Regions from separate parts of the Scandinavium tedordense genome, predicted to be linked through region 3. Evidence: predicted binding sites of a transcription regulator. Region 3 holds the regulator's gene; each other region holds the start of a gene.
What was found. Region 3 encodes PhoB, which activates phosphate uptake and scavenging genes when phosphate is short. Its sites were predicted from a motif close to CTGTCATAAAACTGNCNNAT; they were not measured.
Positions count from the first base shown of each region.

Region 1: the regulator PhoB is predicted to act here: its motif matches at 1,284-1,303, upstream of glpT (glycerol-3-phosphate transporter).
Region 2: the regulator PhoB is predicted to act here: its motif matches at 1,663-1,682, upstream of MUU46_RS08970 (esterase-like activity of phytase family protein).

Region 1 covers NZ_JALIGG010000054.1:130,664-133,947, reverse strand. Annotated here, with positions in the region: gene glpA (anaerobic glycerol-3-phosphate dehydrogenase subunit A) at 1-1,161, opposite strand, end outside; gene glpT (glycerol-3-phosphate transporter) at 1,422-2,771, shown strand; partial or broken gene glpQ (glycerophosphodiester phosphodiesterase) at 2,786-3,284, shown strand, end outside.
Region 2 covers NZ_JALIGG010000053.1:274,936-278,219, forward strand. Annotated here, with positions in the region: gene yjiA (GTPase) at 1-203, shown strand, start outside; gene MUU46_RS08970 (esterase-like activity of phytase family protein) at 263-1,618, opposite strand; gene xapA (xanthosine phosphorylase) at 1,948-2,781, shown strand; gene tsgA (MFS transporter TsgA) at 2,827-3,284, shown strand, end outside.
Region 3 covers NZ_JALIGG010000051.1:134,195-137,478, forward strand. Annotated here, with positions in the region: gene phoR (phosphate regulon sensor histidine kinase PhoR) at 92-1,387, opposite strand; gene phoB (phosphate response regulator transcription factor PhoB) at 1,409-2,098, opposite strand; gene sbcD (exonuclease subunit SbcD) at 2,293-3,284, shown strand, end outside.

The sequences.
Region 1 (3,284 bases), on a different contig from region 3:
GGGCAGCGGTGTTTCAGCCGTGGTGCAGGGGGCGTTGTGATTCAGCTTGCGGCAGATAGCATCGGTGGCCATTTCGGCCATCAGACGGTAGGTCATCAGTTTGCCACCGGTGATGGTGATAAACCCTTCCAGCCCGTCACGCACGGCGTGATCGAGCAACACAATACCGCGACTGACGTTCCGCCCACTCGGATCATTGTCACTGGCGACCAGCGGACGCACGCCGCAGTAAGCGCGCAGAATGCGGGTGGTGGCTATGGACGGGGCCAGCTTTACGCCCTCGCGCAGCAGTATATCCACTTCCGCTGCCGTGACCCGGTTGTAGTCGATGTCGCGATAATCAATGTGCGTGGAGGTGGTGCCAATCAGGGAAATGGTGTCGCCGGGCACCAGAATGTCGGCGTCTGCGGGTTTGCGGCAGCGATTAATGACGTGTTGGTTGATACGGTTTTCGAAGATGAGCAATGAGCCTTTGGCCGGAAACATGCGCACGCTTAAATCGGCATATTCGGCAATACGCTGGCCCCAGATGCCGCCCGCGTTGACCACGACCTGGGCATGTAAGTTTTCACTGGCGTGACGCGTGCGGTCCCATATTGTCACGCCGCTTACGCGCTCGCCCTGACGAATCAGGCGGGTGACCTTGCATCCGGTACGAATGATTGCCCCGTGTTCGCGTGCATCGAGCATATTTGCCGCGGTCAGCCGGAAAGGATCGACGGTGCCATCGGGAACGTTGACCGCGCCAATAAGGTTCGGATTCACCGCAGGCTCCAGCGCGATAGCCTGAGCTGGTGTTAACGGTCGGGTGGGAATATTTGCCGCGAGGCAGGCTTCAATAAACTGATGCTGATAATCGAGGGAGTCTTCCGGCAGGGTGATGAACAGTCCCTCCGTGGCCTCGATACAGTGGCGTGCAATCCGTTTCAGAATCGCGTTTTCCGCGATGCATTCCTGCGCGGATTCCGCATCCGTCACCGCGTATCGCGCGCCGCTGTGCAGCAGGCCGTGATTGCGCCCGGTGGCGCCGGTGGCGATATCATCCCGTTCGACCAGGATAACCTTAAGTCCGCGCAGGCTGCAGTCCCGGGCGATCCCGGCCCCGGTGGCCCCGCCGCCGATGATAATGACGTCGGCTTCGCTGGAGGTAGAGACACTCATGCTGATCCCTCAATGTTCGCTTTCTTCCATTTAGCCACATTAAAAATGCGGTTTGTTTGATATCGAGCATGTTCGAGCACAAAACGAAAATGAAACGTGATTTCGCGCTCAATATGGAATTTTTGTCATAATTCTGTAACATTCTGTGCAGCATTTCACAGTACCTGGATAACACTTTACCTACCATCCAGCGCACATACTCACGGCGTACAGGTCACATCGGTAACGTCCGTCTGATAACGATGGCCACGGAGGCTACTATGCTCAGTATTTTCAAACCTGCCGCGCACACTGCAAGAGTGCCGGATGCGCAGATTGATTCGGACTATCGCCGTCTTCGCTGGCAAATTTTCCTCGGGATCTTCTTCGGTTACGCCGCTTACTATCTGGTGCGTAAGAACTTTGCTTTAGCCATGCCGTATCTGATCGAACAGGGATTCTCTCGGGGGGATTTGGGGTTAGCGCTGTCGGGGATTTCGATTGCCTACGGCTTCTCAAAATTCATTATGGGATCGGTCTCTGACCGCTCGAATCCGCGCATTTTCTTACCGGCTGGTCTGATCCTTGCGGCAATGGTGATGCTGTTCATGGGCTTTGTCCCGTGGGCGACATCGAGTATTGCAGTCATGTTCGTGCTGTTGTTCATTTGCGGCTGGTTCCAGGGGATGGGCTGGCCGCCGTGCGGGCGTACCATGGTTCACTGGTGGTCAAAGAAGGAGCGCGGCAGCATTGTATCGGTGTGGAACTGTGCGCATAACGTTGGGGGTGGACTGCCGCCGCTGCTGTTCCTGCTGGGGATGGCGTGGTTTAACGACTGGCGTGCGGCGCTCTATATGCCTGCGTTTGGTGCCATTCTGGTGGCGTTGATTGCGTTCGCTCTGATGCGTGATACCCCGCAGTCCTGTGGTCTGCCGCCTGTCGAAGAGTACAAAAACGATTACCCGGATGATTACAGCGAGAAGTATGAAGAAGAGCTGACGGCGAAGCAGATTTTTATGCAGTACGTGTTACCGAACAAACTGCTGTGGTACATCGCTATCGCCAACGTGTTCGTTTATTTGCTGCGTTACGGGATTCTCGACTGGTCGCCGACCTACCTGAAAGAAGTGAAGCATTTCGCCCTGGATAAATCCTCCTGGGCGTACTTCCTGTATGAGTATGCGGGGATCCCGGGCACGCTGCTGTGCGGCTGGATGTCGGACAAAGTGTTCCGTGGTAATCGCGGGGCGACCGGCGTGTTCTTTATGATTCTGGTCACCATTGCAACCGTCGTTTACTGGCTCAACCCGCCGGGTAATCCGGGAGTCGATATGACCTGTATGATTGTCATCGGCTTCCTGATTTACGGTCCGGTGATGTTAATTGGTCTGCATGCGCTTGAGCTGGCGCCGAAGAAAGCGGCGGGTACGGCGGCGGGCTTTACCGGGCTGTTTGGCTATCTCGGTGGTTCCGTCGCGGCCAGCGCCATTGTGGGTTATACCGTCGATTTCTTCGGCTGGGATGGCGGCTTTATGGTGATGATTGGCGGCAGCGTGCTGGCGGTGATTTTACTGCTGGTGGTGATGGTCGGTGAGAAGCGTCACCACGCCGAACTGCTGGCTCGTCGTTAATGAGGATCATGATGATGAAAATAACCTTTACTCGTATCGCAACAGGATTGCTGTTGGCAGGTTTATTTGCCGGACAGGCGCTGGCGACTGACAAAATTGTCATTGCCCACCGGGGAGCAAGCGGCTATTTACCAGAGCATACTCTGCCAGCAAAAGCGATGGCCTACGCACAAGGGGCTGATTATCTTGAGCAAGATTTGGTGATGACGAAGGATGACCGCCTGGTGGTTCTGCACGATCATTATCTTGACCGGGTGACGGATGTAGCTTAGCGCTTCCCGGATCGTGTCCGCAAAGATGGACGTTATTACGCCATTGATTTCACGCTGGACGAAATTCGATCGCTTAAATTTACCGAAGGTTTCGAGCTGGAAAACGGTAAAAAAGTGCAGGTCTATCCGGGCCGATTCCCGATGGGAAAATCAGATTTCCGCATTCATACTTTTGAAGAGGAGATTGAATTTGTCCAGGGGCTCAACCATTCTACCGGGAAAAATATCGGTATTTACCCGG
Region 2 (3,284 bases), on a different contig from region 3:
CCGATAAGCTGCTACGTTACAAAGGGATGTTATGGATTGACGGCGAGCCAAACCGCCTGCTGTTCCAGGGTGTGCAACGCCTGTACAGCGCCGACTGGGACCGCCCGTGGGGCGACGAAACACCGCACAGCGTGCTGGTGTTTATCGGCGTTCAATTACCGGAAGCGGAAATCCGTAACGCATTTGCGGGTCTGAAGCGCTAACGGCACGATACCCTCCCCCCTATGGGGAGAGGGTCAGAGTGAGGAGAAAACTGCAAAAACTACAACAACGATTCAGGCACCGTAATCACCCACAGCTCGCTATCTGACGCCGGTTTTTCCAGTGGCTGGATGCCGAGGGTTGTCGCCACCGCCTGGTCATCCACCGTCAATTTCCCCTGCTCATTCACCCGATAATCCTTCAGCTTCTTCCCTTCAATCGGGCTTTTCAGCGTCGTTTTCACGCCAAAATCATTGTCGTTCGCCACTGCCAAGGTTTTGTCGTCGATCAGCGCCATCCCTTCGGCTTTTTCCTGCTTCCAGCCGAGTTTACGCAGGTCAACCACCAGAGTTTTGTTCGCTAAAGTGATCCCACGCGTCGCCAGTTGATCCGCGCTATCAAACTCCGGGTATTCACCCGGTTTATCAAACGCCGCCAGATCGCTGGCCTGGCTCAGATCGACCTTGTAGATGTTATTGCGCATCACGTCATCTTTATCGCCGCCCTGCTCGATCAGCAGGATATGGTCATTATCCAGCGCCACGATATCGCCGATTTTGGCATCGCTGTTTTTGCTGTAGACGTTATCAATCGGATAGCCGTACATTGCGGTTTTACCGGTCGCCGGGTCAAAACTCACCAGACGGGTAAACAGGGCTTTCTTCTTACTCTTACCATCAATATCAAGCGTGCTCTGCACGGCGGCGATAATGCGCCCATCCGGCATCCGGGTGATGCCCTCGAAGCCACGGTTTGGCTGACGCCACTTGATGATATTCGGCAGACCACCGGCAACCGACTTTTCACCGTCCAGCGCCTGCGGGCCGTGCTTCGCGATGATTTTGCCATTGCTGTCGACGTTAATCATGAACGGGCCATATTCATCGCACAGCCAGAAACCGCCTTTACCGTCCGGGGTGATGCCTTCGGTATCCAGCCCGCGGTTATCGCCCGTCAGCGTTTTCAGAGTATCACTCAGCGCCACTTCGTCGGTCGATCCAATCACCCCACTTTGCAGCGGAAGACCGTTGATATTGCCTTTCTCATCATGCAGCGGGCGCAGATGGGTCGCCTCGGCTTTGCCGTTTTCAACCCGAATGGACATCAGTAACGGCGTAAAGTCCGGGGTCACAAAAACTTTCGCTTCCTGCTTACCCACGCCAGGAGAATCGGCGTTCGGACCGCGATCCGTTATCGTCGCAAAGGTCAGCGCATCGCCTTGCTTACCGGTAAACAGTAAACCAGAGCCGATCCCCACCGGTAAACCGTTCGGAAACGCGCTGGAAAACGCACCACGGTAATTGACGTGTGAGCCTTCAGGAAAACTCACCACAAAGTGCTCTGCGGTTGGCTCCGCTGCAAAAGCTGAGAGAGAAAGGGTACTGCCAACCACCAGAGAAATAAGTTTAATTTTCATGTTGTTGTCACCTTTTTATGAATGTGAAACACCATAAGAATGTGACATGACAGAAAGATGACTGAAGGATGACAGAATGAGGATCCACGCACTCAATTTCGCGAATGAGCACACCAGTGAACCCCATCACACTTCCGCCATGCGCTTTTCCGCTATCAGTCCCTCCCAGTCACGCAACCGCATCGTAACTCATTGAAATTCCGTCGAGCTTCTCTATTCCCACGCCAATTCATTCGATAAATACTATCAATAACCCCTTTTATACAATTGGATTCCCAATCACTCACTTCTCAGAATGGACATATACCCCAAAGCATTCAGGAGTTTTTATGTCTCATTCCGTGATTAATGACACCCCCTACGAAGCCGTTGAAATCATCAATGCCGTTAAGCCTGGTTTTAAGCCGCGCATCGCGTTTATCCTCGGCTCCGGCCTTGGGTCGCTGGCCGATAAGCTCGATAACAAGACCGTCATCTCTTACGAAAAACTGCCCGGCTTCCCGGTAAGTACCGTGATTGGTCATGCGGGCGAAGTGGTGATGGGCTCGCTGCACGGCGTGGACATCATCTGTATGAAGGGTCGCGGGCATTTCTACGAAGGTGTCGGGATGGGCATCATGACCCACGCGGTGCGCACCTTTAAGCTGCTCGGCTGTGAATTTATGTTCTGCACCAACGCCGCAGGCTCACTCAACCCGAATATCCCTGCCGGAAGCCTGGTGGCGCTGAACGACCACATCAACACCATGCCGTCGACGCCGCTGGTCGGGCCGAACGACGATCGCTTTGGCCCGCGTTTCTTCAGCCTCGCCAACGCGTATGACAAAGACCTGCGCGCGAAACTGCAGCACACCGCCGGTGATTTGGGCCTGACGCTGCACGAAGGCGTTTTCGTCTCTTATCCAGGACCAAACTTTGAAACCGCGGCGGAAATTCGCATGATGCAAAACATGGGCGGCGATGTGGTCGGCATGTCGGTCGTGCCGGAGGTTATCGTCGCACGCCACTGCGGCCTGAAGGTGCTGGCGGTGTCGGCAATCACCAATATGGCGGAAGGCCTGAGTGACGTGGAACTGTCTCACGAACAAACCCTGAAATGCGCGGCGATGGTCACCGATGATTTCATTCGCCTGATTAGCCAGTTCGTGAAGAGCTGCCGCTAAATTCCCATCCAGCGGCGGGCGCACAGCCCGTCAGGAGAAGTGCAGATGTCAGAAAATTACTCTCGCGGTAATCTGAACGCGATTTCGTATCTGAGCTATTACTTTGTCGGCGCACTGGTTTCGACGCTCGGCATCGTCCTCGGCCCGCTGTGCGCCGCGTTCAACAAAGATCCGAGCTTTATCGGCCAGGTCTTTACGTTGATGAATATCGGCATGTTCGTGCCGATTATGCTCGGCGGTATCCTGATGAAAAAATGGGGTCTGCAAAAACCGCTGGTGATCGCCTCCGCGCTGACTATCCTCATCAGCGCCCTGCTGTTCATCACTCCAACGCTGACCATGTTTAGCGTGGCGGTCGCTATTATCGGCGCCTGCGGCGGTATCTTCATGACCATTGGTAGCTATCTGGTGGTGCGTATCAATCCGGACGAGAAAAGCCGTTCGTCGAGCCTGATTTTCACAGACTTCTTCTTCAGCCTGGCCGGCGCCACACTCTCGTTCCT
Region 3 (3,284 bases):
GCGTTTGAAAATTATCCACCGTTTGGTTAACTGGAAAGCAAAAAAACCGGCTTTCGCCGGTCTTTGTCAATCTTTCCTGACACACGAATCATCAGGTGCTTTTTTTGGCAATCAAACGTTCCGGCAGTAAGAAACTGAAGCGGGTGTTTTTACCCGGCGTACTTTCGATATCGAGGCGACTTTCGTGATGATTTACCGCATGTTTCACGATTGCCAGCCCCAGGCCGCTGCCGCCGGTTTGCCGCGAACGGGCTTTATCGACGCGGTAGAAGCGTTCCGTCAGGCGCGGAATATGCTCCGGCGCGATGCCAGGGCCGTTATCTTCCACGCTGAACAATGCGCCGTGCGGCTCGCGCAGCCAGCGTACGGTAATTTCAGTGCCTTCCGGCGTATGATTCACCGCGTTATACACCAGGTTCGACATCGCGCTACGCAGCTGCTCTTCGCTGCCGAGCACCTGCAGTGAATCCTCAATGTCGAAATGCAGGATGTGCTTCTTATGGCTGAGTGTCTGCGCCTCGCGTTCAATTACCCTGAGCATCATCGGCACGTCGATGATTTCATTTAATGCCGCCAGCGGGGCCGCCTCGATGCGTGACAGCGTCAACAGCTGGCGCACCAGGCCTTCCATACGCTGGGTTTGCTCACGCATGGTGTGCAGCGCTTTTTCGCGCGGCGCGCCTTCCAGCGTTTGCTCCTGCATCATCTCCAGATAGCCCTGTAGCACCGTCAAAGGCGTACGTAATTCATGGCTGACATTGGCGAAGAAATTGCGGCGAGCGCCTTCCAGCTGGTGCATCTGAGTAACGTCACGCGCCACCAGCAGCAGCTGTTGTTCACTGTAAGGCATGACGCGAATTTCCAGATGCCGCCCGGTGTTGAGCACCAGGTTGAGCGGTCTGGTGAAATCGCGAGATTTGAGATAGCGGGAAAATTCAGGGTAGCGCAGCAGGTTGAGGATGTTTTGGCCGTTATCGTCCGGCCAGCGCAGATTCAGCATCTGCTGGGCCAGACCGTTACACCAGAACATGGCCCCTTCTTCGGTGGTCAGCACTACCGCATCGGGCAACGATTCAGCCCCACTGCGAAAGCGTTTGATCAGGCTCCCCAGCTCACGACGGCGCTTTTTATTACGCATCTGCATCTGGTGCAGCCCGTACAGCAGCGGCTCCCAGCTGCCTTTGCCCGGTGGCGGCGTCATACTGCGGTCAACCCACAGCCACCATGAAAGTTGCAGTAAATTCCAGAAATGCCAGATCAGCAATCCGGTCACCGCCGCCAGTAAAAACCATGGCAAGTACCCGAATAGCGCCCCCAGAATGAGGGCCGGAATACAACAGAGGATCAGCTCAAAAACCAGCCTTTTCCATGACAGCCGTTCAAGCACGGGTCACACTCCAGTCAATTGTCAGAAACGGGCGGAGAAACGATATCCCGTGCCGCGAACGGTTTGTACCATTCTGTCGTGACCACTGTGTTCCAGCGCTTTACGCAGACGACGAATATGAACATCCACCGTCCGGTCTTCTACATACACATTGGTTCCCCAGACGTTATTCAGCAGCTGTTCGCGGCTGTATACGCGTTCCGGGTGAGTCATGAAGAAGTGCAGCAATTTAAACTCAGTAGGCCCCATGTCCAGCGGGTTTTCGCCGGTCATGACACGGTGTGAAGTCGGGTCAAGGCTCAGGCCCTGCATTTCGATCACTTCTTCTACCGCCATCGGCGAGATACGGCGCATGACAGCTTTGATACGGGCCACCAGCTCCTTGGGGGAGAAAGGTTTGGTGATGTAATCGTCGGCGCCGGTTTCCAGGCCGCGCACGCGATCTTCTTCTTCGCCACGCGCGGTCAGCATCACTACCGGAATATCGCGCGTTAACGCTTCGCGCTTGAGGTGTTTGATAAACTGAATGCCTGAGCCGCCTGGTAGCATCCAGTCGAGCAGGACTAAATCAGGCCACGGCTCGTTCAGTTGGTTTACGGCACTGTCATAATCGTCTGCTTCTACAGGCTGAAAGCCATTTTGCTCCAGGACGAAGCACACCATTTCGCGAATTGGGGCTTCATCTTCAACGACCAGAATACGTCTCGCCATTATAAATCCTGTGTTATTAGTTATGTGCCTGGTTTGCGGCGTCATTATGCGTCAGATTTATGACAGATTTATGAATAAGATGACCGTTTTATGATAGTGCTCTTCGCCATTATGACACTGAAAGAGTACAGCCATCGCCCTGATATCGTTAACCGTTTATACTGACGCACACGCTTTTCCGCCCTGGGTTTATTATGCGCATCATACACACCTCCGACTGGCACCTCGGCCAGAATTTTTACAGCAAAAGCCGTGCCGCTGAGCACGACGCTTTTCTCGACTGGCTGCTGGAAACAGCGCAGGCGCAAGAGGTGGATGCCATTATCGTGGCCGGTGATATTTTCGATACCGGTTCACCGCCGAGCTACGCGCGCGAACTCTACAACCGCTTTGTGGTGAAATTGCAGCAAACCGGCTGTCATCTGGTGGTGCTGGCGGGGAACCATGATTCCGTCGCCACGCTCAACGAATCCCGCGATATTCTCGCGTTTCTGAACACCACCGTGGTCGCCGGAAGCGGGATGGCCCCTTGCGTGCTCAACCGTCGCGATGGGACCCCCGGGGCGATTTTCTGCCCGGTGCCGTTTCTACGTCCGCGCGATGTCATCGTCAGCCAGGCCGGTTCCTCCGCCGGGGAAAAGCAGCAACATTTATTACAGGCCATCACTGATTACTATCAGCAGCAGTATCAGCAGGCTTGCGAACTACGTGGCGATCGCCCGCTGCCCATCATCGCCAGTGGCCATCTGACCACCGTCGGCGCCAGCAAAAGTGACGCGGTACGTGACATTTATATCGGCACGCTCGATGCCTTCCCGGCGCAGAACTTCCCGCCGGTGGACTACATTGCCCTCGGCCACATTCATCGGGCGCAAAAAATTGGCGGCAGCGAGCACATTCGCTACTGCGGCTCGCCGATTTCCCTGAGCTTCGATGAAACCGGCAAAGCAAAAGCCGTCAATCTGGTGAGTTTTGATAATGGAAAACTGGCGAAAGTAACGCCGCTGGAGGTGCCGGTGACGCAGCAATTGGCGGTGCTGAAAGGCGATTTCGCCAGCATCAGCGAGCAACTGACACAGTGGCGAGATGGCAATGCCGCCTCGCCGGTATGGCTCGATATCGAAATCACCAGCGACGAATATCTGCACGACATCCAGCGAAAAATTCAGGCCCTGACCGACGAACT